DNA from 2 places in the Mycobacterium kokjensenii genome. Region 1 is predicted to be linked to the other one. Evidence: riboswitches for the same ligand, from Rfam matches in the RefSeq annotation. Region 1 holds a riboswitch; the other holds the start of a gene.

Region 1 (7,167 bases):
GACGTAACCGCCGAACTGGCGTTTTTTACCCGGGCCTTGAAAGCGCCGACCCTGCGTGAGGCCGTTGAGCGGCTCGCCGAACGGTCCCGAGCCGAGACCTGGAGCTACGAGGAGTTCCTGGCGGCGTGTCTGCAGCGTGAAGTATCTGCTCGTGAATCCCATGGCGGTGAAGGACGCATCCGAGCGGCCCGCTTCCCGTCGCGGAAATCATTGGAGGAGTTCGACTTCGACCACGCTCGAGGCCTCAAACGTGACCTCATCGCCCATCTGGGCACCCTGGACTTCGTCGTCGCCAAAGACAACGTGGTGTTCCTCGGCCCGCCGGGAACGGGCAAAACGCATCTGGCGATCGGTATCGCGATCCGGGCATGCCAGGCCGGTCACCGGGTCCTGTTCGCCACGGCATCGCAATGGGTCGATCGCCTAGCCGGTGCCCACCACGGCGGCACCCTGCAAGCCGAACTCGCTCGCCTGGCCCGCTACCCACTACTGGTCGTCGACGAAGTCGGATACATCCCGTTCGAGCCCGAGGCCGCCAACCTGTTCTTCCAACTGGTGTCCTCCCGCTACGAACGCGCCAGCCTCATCGTCACCTCCAATAAACCCTTCGGACGCTGGGGCGAGGTCTTCGGCGACGACGTCGTCGCTGCCGCCATGATCGACCGCCTCGTCCACCACGCCGAAGTCATCGCCCTCAAAGGAGACAGCTACCGCATCAAAGACCGAGACCTCGGCCGTGTCCCCACCGTCACGGCCGACGACCAATGAACCCCAAGCTGGTCAATTTTGGATTGCCGACAACTGGTCAGTTTTCAGTTGCCGTTGACAGCCTGAATCCTGTCGTCGATGCGGTGCACGTGGCAACATCGGGTCCGCTGCACGGATAGGTGACAGTTCCTGTGACGCAGCCTGACTGGTGCGTGTGGTCATGATGGTTTCGAATTAAATCAGGGTCAACCGGCCGAGGGCGAGTTGGTGCCGGCGGAGGTGCCTAAGCAAGGGAGATCAATTGCCCAAGCAGCGGAGAATCTGCGACAACGGTGTCCGCAGAGAATCCGTCGAGCGGTATCACTGCTGCTGCGCGAATGCTGATTGACAAGCGCGACTCATCAACGCCCCCTCCTCCGATCGCAGCAAGGCGACCAGCTGCTTCAGCCCGAGCGTCCTCGTCCAGGTCCATACGGAGCATGAGAATGTCGCTAGCGTAGTCGGGAAGTCGGCCCCAGCCATCACTTTGATCGTGAGTTGACCGAAAGTAGCTCGCCACATCCCGAAACAAGATTGTTGATAGAGGAAGTGATTCGCAGAAGTACGGTTCGGCATTAAGGCCAGCAGTTGTGCTGGTTGTTGATCTGGACAGGATCTGGCACACGCGCTCTGCGTGCAACACCGCCGCACCCCAACCTCTCAGGTGAGATGCGCCCGGTCCATTCTGAAGCGAACCCCACCACCAACGGGGCGCGCTGCCCGTAAGTAGGTAGCGAACGAGGCTTGCTTGTGCAACATGTGATCGTGATCCTCGCCATGGCGGCGTGTCTGGTGGGTTCCAGCCGTTGTAAAAGCAGTAGTACGGATGCACTTCGTGCCCGGGTCGCGCCAACGCATCATGGCCCTTAGCGGCTTCCGCTAGCAGATTCTTCATCTGTTGCCCCGTTGAGTGAGGATGCAGAAGCTCGCTATAGCGTGGAGTGTCGTTCTGCGTTTCGGGTTTCGGGTTTCGCCTGGAACCGCAGGCATCGCCACCGCGTCCCTCCGCCGATCCACCATTCCCAGTCGGCTCCAGTAGTCGCTTCCTCCTTGCGGGTGAATTGGTACTGCGGGACTCCTTTCTGGTTCGCGTCTGTGCCGCGCAGCAATTTTTTGGTGAGGAACTCTTCATCGAGGACCGATGAGCCAGGTATGCGAGGTCCCCACTCTTTCTGGCGTTCAGACCAGGTTTGCATCCCAAACGTGTCGCACGCTTCGGCTGTCTTGATCAACCGACTCAACATCTCAATGCGTTGCATCTCGACACTCGCTTCTGCATTCCAGCATTCTGGCAGCCGCGGCGCAGAATCTCTACATCGTGGATCCAGCCGTCGCCGAAGTCATAGTGGTATTCGAAGCCGGGCGCCAGGTCTGCCAGCCGGGCACCGGCCTCGTCACGCATATCTTCGGGCCACACCTTCTTCGTCGGGGATCACCATGCCGTACGTGGCGTCGGCGGTGACGAATTGGTGCAGGTGCGAGTCCGTCCAGCCGATGCCGGCCTGCAGCAGATCGTGTAGCTCGGGCAAGGTGGCCGTCGACGGCACGTCGAACACCCGGAGCACCTTCGGCTCGACGTCGCGCAGCACCACCTGCAGCCGAGCGGTGATCACACTGCAGCCATCGCTCCCGGTGCCGCACAGCACTTCTTGTATTTGCGTCCCGAACCGCACCAGCACGGATAGTTCCGGCCCGGCGGCCAGGCGATCAGCGAGGCGGCATCGGTGATCGCCAGGTGCTCGGCGTATCCGATACGTGACTCAGCGGAGTCGGGGTCCCGGTCAGCTTCGGCACACCAGGCGGTGAACGCCGCCACCGACACCGGCGCGATCACCAGGGTGGGAAATCCCGCTTCGGACAGCTCCTCGAGCCGCTGCTGCAGCGCGACGCAGTACGTCGAATGGGGTAGCGGCCCCGCCGATTCGGCCATCAACTCGGTGGCCGCAAACTCCGGCCATGCCGCCAGTGCGTCGTCGTAGTCGCCGGTCGGCAGCCAGGCGAGCACCATCTTGTCGAACGGGTCGATCGGGGAGTCCTCCGCCGGCATCGGCCACTCCGGATGGTCCTGCTCGAGCGCGTCGAGAAACTCCTCCGCCTGCTGCTGCAACTCGTCGGCGGACTGGCCGAGGTGTTCCAGACTCTCCTGGCGCAGTTCGTACAGCTGGTCGGCTGCGCCCTCGGGGTCACCGGTGGCCAGCGCCAGTTGCAGGCCCTTGGTCAACCAGTCCAGTGCGGTGACGTGGTCACCGGTCTCGGCGTACTCCAGCCCGGCATTGTTGTACAGCCATACGTCATCGGGGGTATCGGCGAGCACTGCCGCCCAGATCGGCTCGGCTTCGGCGATGCGGCCGGTGCGCATCAGGATCTCCGCGCGCAGGCACCGTGCGTCGGGTGTCAGTTCCAACCCGGTCTCGACGGCCCGGTCGGCGGCCACCAGCGCGTCGTCGTAGCGGTCCAACGCCTGGTATTCCTCGCTGAGGTACAGGTACAGCTCGCCGAGCTCGAAATGCTTCGCGGCGCGCTTGTCGGTGTGGCAGGCCTGAACCGCCTGTTCCAAGGCGGTGACGAAACGTTGGTTGTCGCGGGGTTCGGCGGTCGCCGCGTCAAACAGTTCCTGTTCCAGCTGCGCCCATGGATTCGCCATGGCCGTCATCCTGCCGTATGGGGGTGGGCGCCGCCGCCTACCGCCCCTGATCGCGCTGCGGCGCCCACCCGACATAGGTCAGATACAGCCCGATCAGGGCGAACAGCACGTAGGCGGCGCGCGCCCAGCCCTCGGCGTGCATGGCGATGTTGGCAGTCGACATCCCGGCGTCGGGGAACACACTCAACGCGAACCCCTTCAGGGCGGTGATCCAGCCCGTCACCGAGACGAAGAGCGCCGCCGGGCCCCGCCAGTACGGGTGAAACGCGACCACGACCAGACCGGCCAGCAGCGTGAACGCCCCGGCGACCCACAGCAACAACGGATCGGTGCCGGACTCCGAGGCGCGCTCCCAGACCTGCGGGGCACGGAAGATCGCCGAGGCGGTGAGGATCACCAGTAACGGGCCGAGCACGCGCGCGAACATCCGGGTGCGGTCCTGCACGGCGGTGGTGGGAGATAGAACCGAGGTAGCCATTGTTCTGCCCTCCTAGGGTTATCTCCCCAGGTTACGAGCGTTATCTCCGCACCGCTATCGGCGGCGCCGACACGTTATCAGCCCGATACCCGCCCGGTGCTGGTGTCCAACGTCAGATCCCACGCCGCCAACCACGGCGTAATGGTCTGGGCGATCGAGAACGGGTGCGGGTCTTCGCACTTGGGTTCCGAGTAAGTGCCGTCGGAGACCGCGATATAGATGCCGACCGCCTCGGCGGTACCGTCCTCGCGCAGCCGGTAGGTGGGCCCACCGGAATCCCCGCAGGTGCCGCCGGCCTCGAAGCGGACCTTGTTGGCCTCGCTGGCCACCACCGGCCCGCATACCGGACCTCCGCTGCGGATCCCGTAGTGACACAGCACATCACCGACGTCGACGTGCTCGGCGACACCGACCACCGGATGTCCGTCGACCATCGAGGTCAACGGGATCTTGCCCGGATCGTCGATGCTGATCAGCCCGATGTCGTAGTCGTCCCAGGTGCTGCCGTCGTGCACGGTCTCGGTGAACGCGCCGATGGTGCGAAACGCCCATACCCCGCCGTGGCGGATGTCGACCTGTCCGGCACCGCCGTCGGGGTTGCAGTGCCCGGCGGTCAGCAGCGCGGGCCGGTCATCACGGGTGCGCACCAGGAACCCGGCGGTGCAGATCTTGGTCTCCGGTTGGCCGTCGGAGACGACGCTGATGCCGATACCGGGCCCGATCGCGTCCGCCGAGGGGATGGTCGCCTGGGAATGCATCGGGTGGGTGCGATTGACGTGCACCAGGCCGGCGAAGATCGCGGCCACCACCACGGCGATCCCGATCCGCCACGCCACGGTCTTGGCGGTCTGCCAGCGGCTTCCTCCGGTCACCGTCGTCAGGGTAGCGGCCCGCTCAGATCCCGCTGATGCCGAGCAGCGCTTGGATTACCTGGACGCAGAGGATGGGGACCAGTAACACGATCATGATGATCCACAGCGAGAGCAGTACCTTCCAGACGATCACGTGGACCCACGCCATCGCGATGTAGAGGCCCATGATCGCGTTTGCGTATCTGGCCAGCAGGAAGCTGATCCGGTCGCGGAGTTTCTTCAGCACGTGATTGCTCCTTTCTGAACAGCGGACAACGGGCCGCGAGCGGCGGCGGAGGTTCGCTACCGCAGTGGGCGAGGCCGGCGGAGGCGCGGGGAGACAGCCGTCGCTGCGCATGTCGTGCCGTTCTGGTTTCGCCACGTTCGGGCGGACACCGCTTGCACACCCGGTCGGTGTGCCGGCTCTTCCCCTGGGGCACCGTGCGGTGGGGCGCGGTTGCCGTGACAGCGGGCCAGGTACCCGATCTGCTGTCCTCTCTTGAGCCACTTACATGATAGATCGGGGGTACGACACGTTCCGGTGTCGACGGATCAGGCTGGGGCAGTAGGTGATCCGACCCGGTCGTCTGCTCGTCGGCGGCCTCCGGTATACTGAATCTGCTTCACGAGTTGCCGTCGACAAGCTCCGACTGGATGGCACGCCAACCCCACGCTCGTGGGTGGCTCGGATGACGAAGCGGCCGACACCGACCGGTGTCCGGCAAGAGCGCCTCTTCGATGAGGCCCGGGCATTCAGGAGTAATGCAATGGGCAACACCAGATCTACGCCTTTGACCACGATTCGACGTGACCGCGCCCGCGGCGGCCTGCTCGGCGCCGCAGCAGGCGAGGCGCTGGCCGCCGCGAACGGTGGGGCGTGGGCAGGCGGCACGGCCAGGGTGATTCCGGTCGCCGAGTTGCTAGCGGCTGGCGCGGACGTGCGCGAGAAAGGAACTCGCGAACGCATTGCCGCGCGCTGGGATTGGTGGCGAGGATCCGCCGGCGGCGGGGATCGGACCACTTCGGTGATACCGGCCGCGCCGGCGGCATTGGCTTGCCTCGGCGACGCCGCCGAACTTGCCGGCGTGGTCCGGCCGATTGCCGCACTGATCCAGCACGATCCCGACGTCTCCGACTCCGCGGTGCTGTGGTGCGCCGCGATTCGCCATGCGATTCTGACCAGAGAACTCGATATCCGGGCGGGCCTGCAACTACTGGAATCATCCCGACAACGGTTGTGGTCGAACCGATTCGATGAAGCCGAACGCCATGACCCGTCGGCGTGCGCCGCGAACGGTGAGAGCCGGGGTGCGTTGCCGCGCGCGTTGTCGACGATCGTGCACACCCCGATCCCCGACGATGATCCCGCCAACGGGGTGTTCCGCGTCGATCACCTGCGGAACGCGGTGCAGGCGGCGGTGCGTGACGGCGCATCGACTGAGGAGGCCGCGATCATCGGCGGTCTGCTCGGTGCGGTCTACGGTGCCTCGGCGGTCCCCGGAGACTGGCGGCTGACGCTGCGCGGCTGGCCCGGCATACGTGCCCACAGCCTGGACGCCTTGGCCGACACGATCATCGGGTGGGCGGGAGCCGAGCGGCGGAACGACACCTCGGTGAACAAGGTTCAGCTGGAAGGGAGCCGGCATCCCCACGACGATGACCTCTGGATCGGCGGCGTCAGCCCGTATGCGCGGGTGACATCGCTTCTGCGCCCGGGCCTCGACGTGGTGGTGACCTTGTCCGAAGCGGGTGACCCCGATCCGTGCTACGGAGTCATCACGCTCGACGTGCGACCGGCGGATTTCGGTGGTGACACCGTCAACGTGGATTTCGGGCTACTCGATACGGTGCGTGTCCTCGAACGCCTTCGGGCCGACGGCCGGGCCGTGTTCGTGCACGCACTGCTCGGCACCGGCCATGCGGTAGCCGTCGGCGCGTTGTACGGGGCACGCCGGCGAGGCATCGGGATCGAAGACGCACTTCGCGACGTGGTCGAGGCGTTGCGGCGCCCCGTCGATCTGGACGACGAGGTACGCGCGGCACTGTATCGCCTGGCGGGTGCGGCATGAGCCGAGGACCAGAGCGACTGCAACCCGCCATTCGGTTCTCAAAGCACGCCCCGAACACCTGGGGCCCGTACTGGGATGCGATCTTCGGCTGGGAAGCCGGTACCGAGCGACTGGTGACGGGCTTTACCCAGTGGAAACTCTCGTCGACCGCGGTAAACGTTGCCCGCGGCTACTGGAATCGTCGCGAATACCACCGCCTGACATACGAATCCGTCTACGGACCGGATCCGGAGCACTGGCCGTCCCAGCATCCCGGCGTCGTGCTGGGCGATCGTCCTGGATGCCTGCGGTGCCACTACCTGGGGCCGCGTACCGCGCCGCCTGACGCACTCGACTTAGTGTGGCGCCACGAAGCCTCCGGCGGCGAGATCCGCGACG
Region 2 (7,167 bases), 1.8 Mb from region 1:
CAGCGAGTACCGCATGGCCCAGACCTGCGGCAGGATGGTGATCTCCAGGCCCTCGGTGTCGTGATCGGCGAGGTACTTCTTGACCTTCTTGCGCAGCTCGTTCTCGTGCGGACGCTCGTCGTCGAGCCAGAACACCACCGGCATGCCCGAGACCCGCGCGCGATTGACGGCCAGCTTCACCCAGTCGCGGATCGGCGCGTCGCGCACCACCGGCATCCGCCAGATGTCACCGGCTTCGACGTTCTGGCTCAGCAGCACCTCCCCGGTGGCCAGGTCCACGATGTCGGCGACACCGTCCTCGGGGATCTCGAACGTCTTGTCGTGGCTGCCGTACTCCTCGGCCTTCTGTGCCATCAGGCCGACGTTGGGGACGGTGCCCATGGTGGCCGGGTCGAACTGCCCGTTGGTCTTGCAGAAGTTGATGATCTCCTGGTAGATCCGCGCGAACGTCGACTCGGGGTTGACCGCCTTGGTGTCCTTCTGGCGGCCGTCGGCGCCGTACATCTTGCCGCCGGCACGGATCATCGCCGGCATCGACGCGTCGACGATCACGTCCGACGGCGAGTGGAAGTTGGAGATGCCGTTGGCCGAGTCCACCATCGCCAGCTCGGGACGGTGCTCGTGGCAGGCGTGCAGGTCTTCGATGACCTCTTCACGCTTGGACGCCGGCAGCGTCTCGATCTTGCCGTAGAGGTCGGACAGACCGTTGTTGACGTTGACGCCCAACTCGTCGAAGAGTTCCTGGTGCTTGGCGAACGCGTCCTTGTAGAAGACCTTGATGGCGTGGCCGAACACGATGGGGTGACTGACCTTCATCATGGTGGCCTTGACGTGCAGCGAGAACATCACCCCGGTTTTGCGGGCGTCCTCCATCTGCTCCTCGTAGAACTCGCGCAGCGCCTTGACGCTCATGAACATCGAGTCGATGACGTCGCCGTCGAGCAGCGCCACCTTCTCCTTGAGGACGATCGTCTTGCCGCTGCGGGTCTTCAGCTCCATCTTGACGTCGCGATCGCGGTCGAGAGTCATCGACTTCTCGCCGTGGTAGAAGTCGCCGTGGCGCATCGTGGCCACGTGCGTGCGCGACGCCATCGACCACGCACCCATGCTGTGCGGGTGCTTACGCGCATACTCCTTGACCGCCTTGGGCGCACGACGGTCCGAGTTCCCTTCCCGCAGAACAGGGTTCACCGCGCTACCCAGGCACTTGGCGTAACGGTCGCGGATGTCCTTTTCCTGCTCGGTCTTCGGGTCCTCCGGGTAGTCGGGAACCTTGAACCCCTTGTCCTGCAGCTCCTTGATGGCGGCGACCAACTGCGGCACCGACGCACTGATGTTGGGCAGCTTGATGATGGTGGTGTCCGACAGTTGCGTGAGCCGACCCAGTTCGGCGAGGTTGTCGGGGACCCGCTGCGACTCGGTCAGGTAGTCGGGGAACGCGGCCAGGATGCGGGCCGCCACGGAGATGTCGCTGGGCGTGACGTCGATACCCGCGGGGCCGGTGAAGGCCTGCACGATCGGCAGGAAGGAGTACGTCGCCAGCAGCGGCGCCTCGTCGGTCAACGTGTAGATGATGGTCGGCTTGTCGGCGCACATGGCTGTTCTCCCGGCGTCAGGTTCTGAAACGAACGTTTTGTGCTGCGTGGTACACAGCCGCATCAGTATCGCGTACCTCACCCGCGCACCCGCCGCCGGTGAGCCTGTGGCGACGGTCCCGAAAGATGCGATAGGCTTCCTGACGGTCATGAGTGTCAGCGCGAAGCCCCGGCTTGCTGGCCGGCAACCCTCCAACCGCGGTGGGGTGCCCCGGGTGATGACCGGGTTGAGTAGCCACCTATCGGCTACGCGGCAAGCGCGGGTCCGCCACAACGGGCCCCCCGAGTAGAACAGGGGAACCTGATGCGTGCCTCATTGCGGCCGCTCGTCGGTGGCTGTTGTCGCTGAACCCACGTGATATTCCAGCGACAACCACTACCGAGGAAGCCTTTACCCACATGACCGCCGAGAACACCTCCGACCCGACGGCACGCTGGTCCTTCGAGACGAAGCAGGTCCACGCCGGGCAGACCCCCGACGCCGCGACCAACTCCCGCGCGCTGCCGATCTACCAGACCACCTCCTACACGTTCGACAACACCGATCACGCGGCCAAGCTGTTCGGCCTGGAGGTTCCGGGCAACATCTACACCCGGATCATGAACCCGACCAACGATGTCGTCGAGCAGCGCATCGCCGCCCTCGAGGGTGGGGTCGCGGCGTTGCTGCTGGCATCCGGTTCCGCTGCGGCGACGTACGCGATCCTCAACCTCGCCGGCACCGGTGACCACATCGTGTCCAGCCCGCGCCTCTACGGCGGCACCTACAACATGCTGCACTACTCGCTGACCAAACTGGGCATCGAGACCACCTTCGTCGAAGACCCCGATGACCTGGAGTCGTGGCGGGCGGCGGTGCGACCGAACACCAAGGCGTTCTTCGCCGAGACGATCTCCAACCCGAAGATCGACGTGCTGGACATCCCGGGTGTGTCGGGAGTGGCCCACGACAACGGCATCCCGCTGATCGTCGACAACACCGTCGCCACCCCCTACCTGATCCAGCCGCTGGCCCACGGCGCCGACATCGTGGTGCACTCGGCCACCAAGTACCTGGGCGGGCACGGCTCGACGATCGCGGGCGTGATCGTCGACGGCGGGAACTTCGATTGGACCCAGGGCCGCCACCCGGGCTTCACCACCCCCGACCCGAGCTACCACGGGGCGGTCTTCGCCGACCTGGGCGCACCGGCGTTCGCGTTGAAGGCCCGCGTGCAGTTGCTGCGCGACCTGGGTGCGGCCGTCTCGCCGTTCAACGCCTTCCTGATCGCCCAGGGCCTGGAGACGTTGAGCCTGCGGGTGGAGCGGCACGTCGCCAACGCCCAGCGGGTCGCGGAGTTCCTGGAAGCCCGCGAGGACGTGCTCAGCGTCAACTACGCCGGGCTGCCCAGTTCGCCCTGGCACGGCCTGGCCAAGCAACTGGCGCCCAAGGGCGTCGGCGGGGTGCTGTCCTTCGAGCTCGCCGGCGGTATCGAGGCGGGCCGGGCGTTCGTCGACGCACTGCAGCTGCACAGCCACGTCGCCAACATCGGTGACGTGCGGTCGCTGGTGATCCACCCGGCCTCGACGACACACGGCCAGCTCAGCGCCGAAGAGCAGCTGGCCAGCGGCGTCACCCCGGGCCTGGTGCGGCTCGCGGTCGGCATCGAGGGCATCGACGACATCCTGGCGGACCTGGAGCTCGGCTTCGCCGCGGCCGCGGCCAAGCTCGGCGACTCGTCGGCGCTGGCGGCTCGTTGAGGCGAGTCCCGGTGACGATCTCCGACGTATCCAGGCAGGCGCTGCCCGCCGTGGGAGAGACCGGCGTGGTCGGCATCGGGCCGCTGGTGTTGGAGAGCGGCGCGGTACTCGACGACGTACACATCGCGGTGCAGCGCTGGGGCGAGTTGTCGCCCCGGCGCGACAACGTCGTCATGGTGCTGCACGCACTCACCGGGGACTCCCATGTCGCCGGTCCCGCCGGCCCCGGGCATCCGACCCCGGGCTGGTGGGACGGGATCATCGGGCCCGGCGCCCCGATCGACACCGACCGCTGGTGCGCGGTGGCCACCAACGCCCTGGGCGGCTGCTGCGGCTCCACCGGCCCGGCATCGCTGGCCCGCGACGGCAAGCCGTGGGGCTCGCGGTTTCCGGCGATCTCGATTCGCGACCAGGTGGAAGCCGACATCGCCGCGCTGGCCGCACTCGGTATCACCGAGGTGGCCGCGGTGCTGGGCGGCTCGATGGGGGGCGCCAGGGGCCTGGAGTGGATGGTCGGCCACCCCGACCGGGTCGGCGCCGGGCTGCTGCTGGCCGTCGGCGCCCGCGCGACCGCCGACCAGATCGGCACCCAGAGCACGCAGGTCGCGGCCATCAAAGCCGACCCGAACTGGCAGGGCGGCGACTATCACGGCACCGGCCGTCACCCCGACGCCGGGTTGGCGCTGGCCCGGCGCATCGCGCACCTGACCTACCGGGGCGAGACCGAACTGGACCGCCGGTTCGCCAACGACTCCCAGGACGGCGAGGATCCGGCCGCCGGGGGCCGCTACGCCGTGGAGAGCTACCTGCAGCATCACGGCGACAAGCTGGTGTCGAGGTTCGATGCCGGCAGCTACGTAGCCCTGACCGACGCGCTGTCCGGCTTCGATGTCGGGCGCGGCCGCGGCGGGGTCGCCGCGGCGCTACAGGGCTGCCCGGTGCCCGCGGTGGTCGCCGGAATCACCTCCGACCGGCTCTACCCGCTGCGGCTGCAGGCGGAACTGGCCGAGTCGCTGCCGGGCTGTGCGGGGCTGGACGTCATCGACTCGGTGAACGGGCACGACGGCTTCCTGTTGGAGACCGAGCCGGTCGGCGAGCTGATCCGCAGGACGCTCGCCCTGGCCGAAAGCGCGCAGCGGCGATGAGCCCGGCCGGGCAGGGACGCCGCGACCGCTCGCTGTCGTTCGGCTCGCAGGCCGCCGCCTACGAACGGGGCCGGCCGTCCTATCCCCCGGACGCCATCGACTGGCTGTTGCCGCCGGGGGCCCGCGATGTCCTCGACCTGGGCGCCGGCACCGGCAAGCTCACCGCACGCCTGGTGGAGCGGGGCCTGGACGTGGTGGCCGTGGATCCGATCGCGGAAATGCTCGAAGTGCTGGCCACCGCGTTGCCCGGCACCCCGGCGCTGCTCGGTTCCGCCGAACAGATCCCCCTGCCGGACAACAGTGTCGACGCGGTCCTGGTGGCCCAGGCCTGGCATTGGTTCGATGCCACCCGGGCCATCCCCGAGCTGGTGCGGGTACTGCGCCCGGGCGGTCGGCTGGGCTTGGTCTGGAACACCCGCGACGAACGTCTGGGCTGGGTCAAGGAACTCGGCAACATCATCGGCCGCGAGGACGCCCGTGACGTGGTGGAGGCCGGTGTGCACCTGCCCGCGCCGTTCGGCGAGATCGAGAGCCACCAGGTGGAGTGGACCAATTATCTGACGCCGCAGGCACTGCTCGACCTGGTCGCCTCGCGTAGTTACTGCATCACCTCGCCGGACGCGGTGCGCACCAAGACGCTGGACCGGGTCCGCACACTGCTGGCCACCCATCCCGCACTGGCCGGCGCGGCGGGACTGTCGATGCCCTACGTCACCGTGTGCATGCGGGCCACGTTGAGCTGAGGGCCGCGTTCCCCGCGGACGAGCGTGCGCGGTTGTACAGAATTCACGGCGCGTCGCCGTGCAGACCCGCACGCTCACCGCACATCGGGCCGGCCGGCGGGGCTTAGGCGCTGAACAGGTCGGTGAAGTCGCCCACGATCGACTGCAGCGCCGCGCCGACGCTCAACAACTGGAACCCGATCGCGGTGGTCACCAACCCGACGTCGGCGGCGATGGGCAGCCCGATCGCGTTCACCAGATTGGTCAGCAGGTCGTCGTCGCCCATCAGCGAGTCGAAGAAGACGCTCACGTTGTAGGCGGGCATGGTGGTCAGCAGGGCGTTGATGATGTCGGCCGTCGGCAGCAGCACCGAATACATCGTGGCGGCCGCACCGGAGATCGTGTTGACGACGTCGAGGAGGCTGGGCAACGCGAAGTCGGTCAGCGAACCGGCCGCCTCGGAGACGTCGCCGAACGACAGGTGCCCGAGGTCGTAGATGAAGGCGTTGACCCCGTGCTGCAGTCCCTGCCCCAGTGAGGTCAGCAGCTCCATCACATCGATGTCCTCGGGGAACACCCCGAACGGGGTGGTCAGGTTCGCCGGACCCATGTCCCAGCCGCCGTGGGTCAGCTCCCCGTCGACATAGGTGTCGACGTTGCCGTAGCCGAGGTCGACCAGAATCCTGGTGACCGGCTCCAGCAGGTCATAGAGGGGCTGTCCGATCACCGGGATGCCCAGCAGCATCTGCAGCAGCGGCAGCGTCTCGGTGGGGATCACGTAGTAGTCGGTGTTCGCCGCGGCCGAGACGCCCTCGGGAAGCTCCAGCGGCCCGTCGTAGTTGGTGGAGCCCAGCAGCAGTTCCGCGGAGTCGATGGCACCGTCTTTGGAGTAGCCGGGACCGTGCACCATCGCGATGCCCAACACGGCGTTCAGCGTCGACAGGAAGTTGAGCGGGTACCGCGGGAAGTCGGCGAACCCGTCGTATTCGGCGATGTAGATGTCGGTCGCATACGGGGTGTCGCCCGGCGTGCCCCCGTAGAAGTCGATGCCCAGGGACGGGATGTAGAGCGGGACGTCCGGGAGCGCGAAACGGGACAGCAGGCCGCCGTTGGGGAACATCTCGTTGGCCAGCAGCACGAACGACAACTGGTCGACGTCGGGTGCGCCGGCGCCGAGCGCGGCCAGGTCGTTCATGGTCAGCGAGGCCAGCACCGCGCTCTGCGAGACGCCGTAGGCCACCACCTTGTCGCCGGCCTGGATGTGGTCGAGGATCGTCTGGTCGAGAATCCGCACACCCTGGTCCACCGAGACGTCCAGCGGCAGGCTCTTGACCCCGGTGCCCGGGTACAGGCCTTCCGGGGTGAAGACGCCGTGCATGGTGTAGTCGCCGTATCCGAGGTGCCCGAGGTAACGCTCGGCCCAGGCGAAGTCCAACGCTCCCGGGATCGGCGTACCGCTGCCGCCCATGATCAGGGCAACGTTGTCCATCAGTGCCACGTCGGCGGTCACCGTCGGCGATGGGGACACCGATCCGGGCACCAGGATCGGCGAAGCGACCAGAGCTGCGGCACCGGAGACGGCCACCGCGGCAGTGCTCAACGAACGGAACGTGGGGCTTACCTTCACGACGACCTCCGGCAGCGAACGCAGAACTGCTTATTGCTTGCCTAAGCCTATCTATAACATTACAAAAACCTGAAACACGTATGAATATTTCAAACTTTTGACTGTATAAATTTCCATTGTTCGGGGCATTCTTCCGGCTTGCACGCTCATAATGCGACTGATGATTCGGATCGGGCGGCGAAACCAGTTGATGGTGGACTCCGATCGGGGGCCCGCGTCGCCGGTCCACTCCGGAACCCCGTAGGCAAACCGTGACCCGATGGACTCGTCGGCGTTACCGCTTTGATGCAGAATTTCAACGGGGACGTGCGGTGGCCTTCGGAGATCTTCGGGGCACC

Evidence for each region. Region 1 has a riboswitch for S-adenosylmethionine ahead of RCP38_RS02815 (ADP-ribosylglycohydrolase family protein). Riboswitches for the same ligand answer to the same signal wherever they lie in the genome.
Region 2: linked by a shared signal. The riboswitch ahead of RCP38_RS14650 (bifunctional o-acetylhomoserine/o-acetylserine sulfhydrylase) and the one ahead of RCP38_RS02815 (ADP-ribosylglycohydrolase family protein) in region 1 are both predicted to bind S-adenosylmethionine.

Annotation. Positions count from the first base shown of each region.
Region 1 is NZ_OY726394.1:601,529-608,695, forward strand. Features, by position in the region: gene istB (IS21-like element helper ATPase IstB) at 1-768, shown strand, start outside; gene RCP38_RS02785 (hypothetical protein) at 1,985-2,149, opposite strand; gene RCP38_RS02790 (IS1096 element passenger TnpR family protein) at 2,142-2,360, opposite strand; gene RCP38_RS02795 (tetratricopeptide repeat protein) at 2,357-3,391, opposite strand; gene RCP38_RS02800 (hypothetical protein) at 3,429-3,869, opposite strand; gene RCP38_RS02805 (chymotrypsin family serine protease) at 3,947-4,741, opposite strand; gene RCP38_RS02810 (hypothetical protein) at 4,764-4,967, opposite strand; SAM riboswitch class IV at 5,111-5,225, opposite strand; SAM riboswitch class IV at 5,342-5,454, shown strand; gene RCP38_RS02815 (ADP-ribosylglycohydrolase family protein) at 5,488-6,789, shown strand; gene RCP38_RS02820 (hypothetical protein) at 6,786-7,167, shown strand, end outside.
Region 2 is NZ_OY726394.1:3,123,375-3,130,541, forward strand. Features, by position in the region: gene RCP38_RS14645 (NADP-dependent isocitrate dehydrogenase) at 1-1,596, opposite strand, end outside; SAM riboswitch class IV at 1,741-1,861, shown strand; gene RCP38_RS14650 (bifunctional o-acetylhomoserine/o-acetylserine sulfhydrylase) at 1,995-3,335, shown strand; gene metX (homoserine O-acetyltransferase MetX) at 3,347-4,480, shown strand; gene RCP38_RS14660 (class I SAM-dependent methyltransferase) at 4,477-5,223, shown strand; gene RCP38_RS14665 (PE-PPE domain-containing protein) at 5,327-6,829, opposite strand.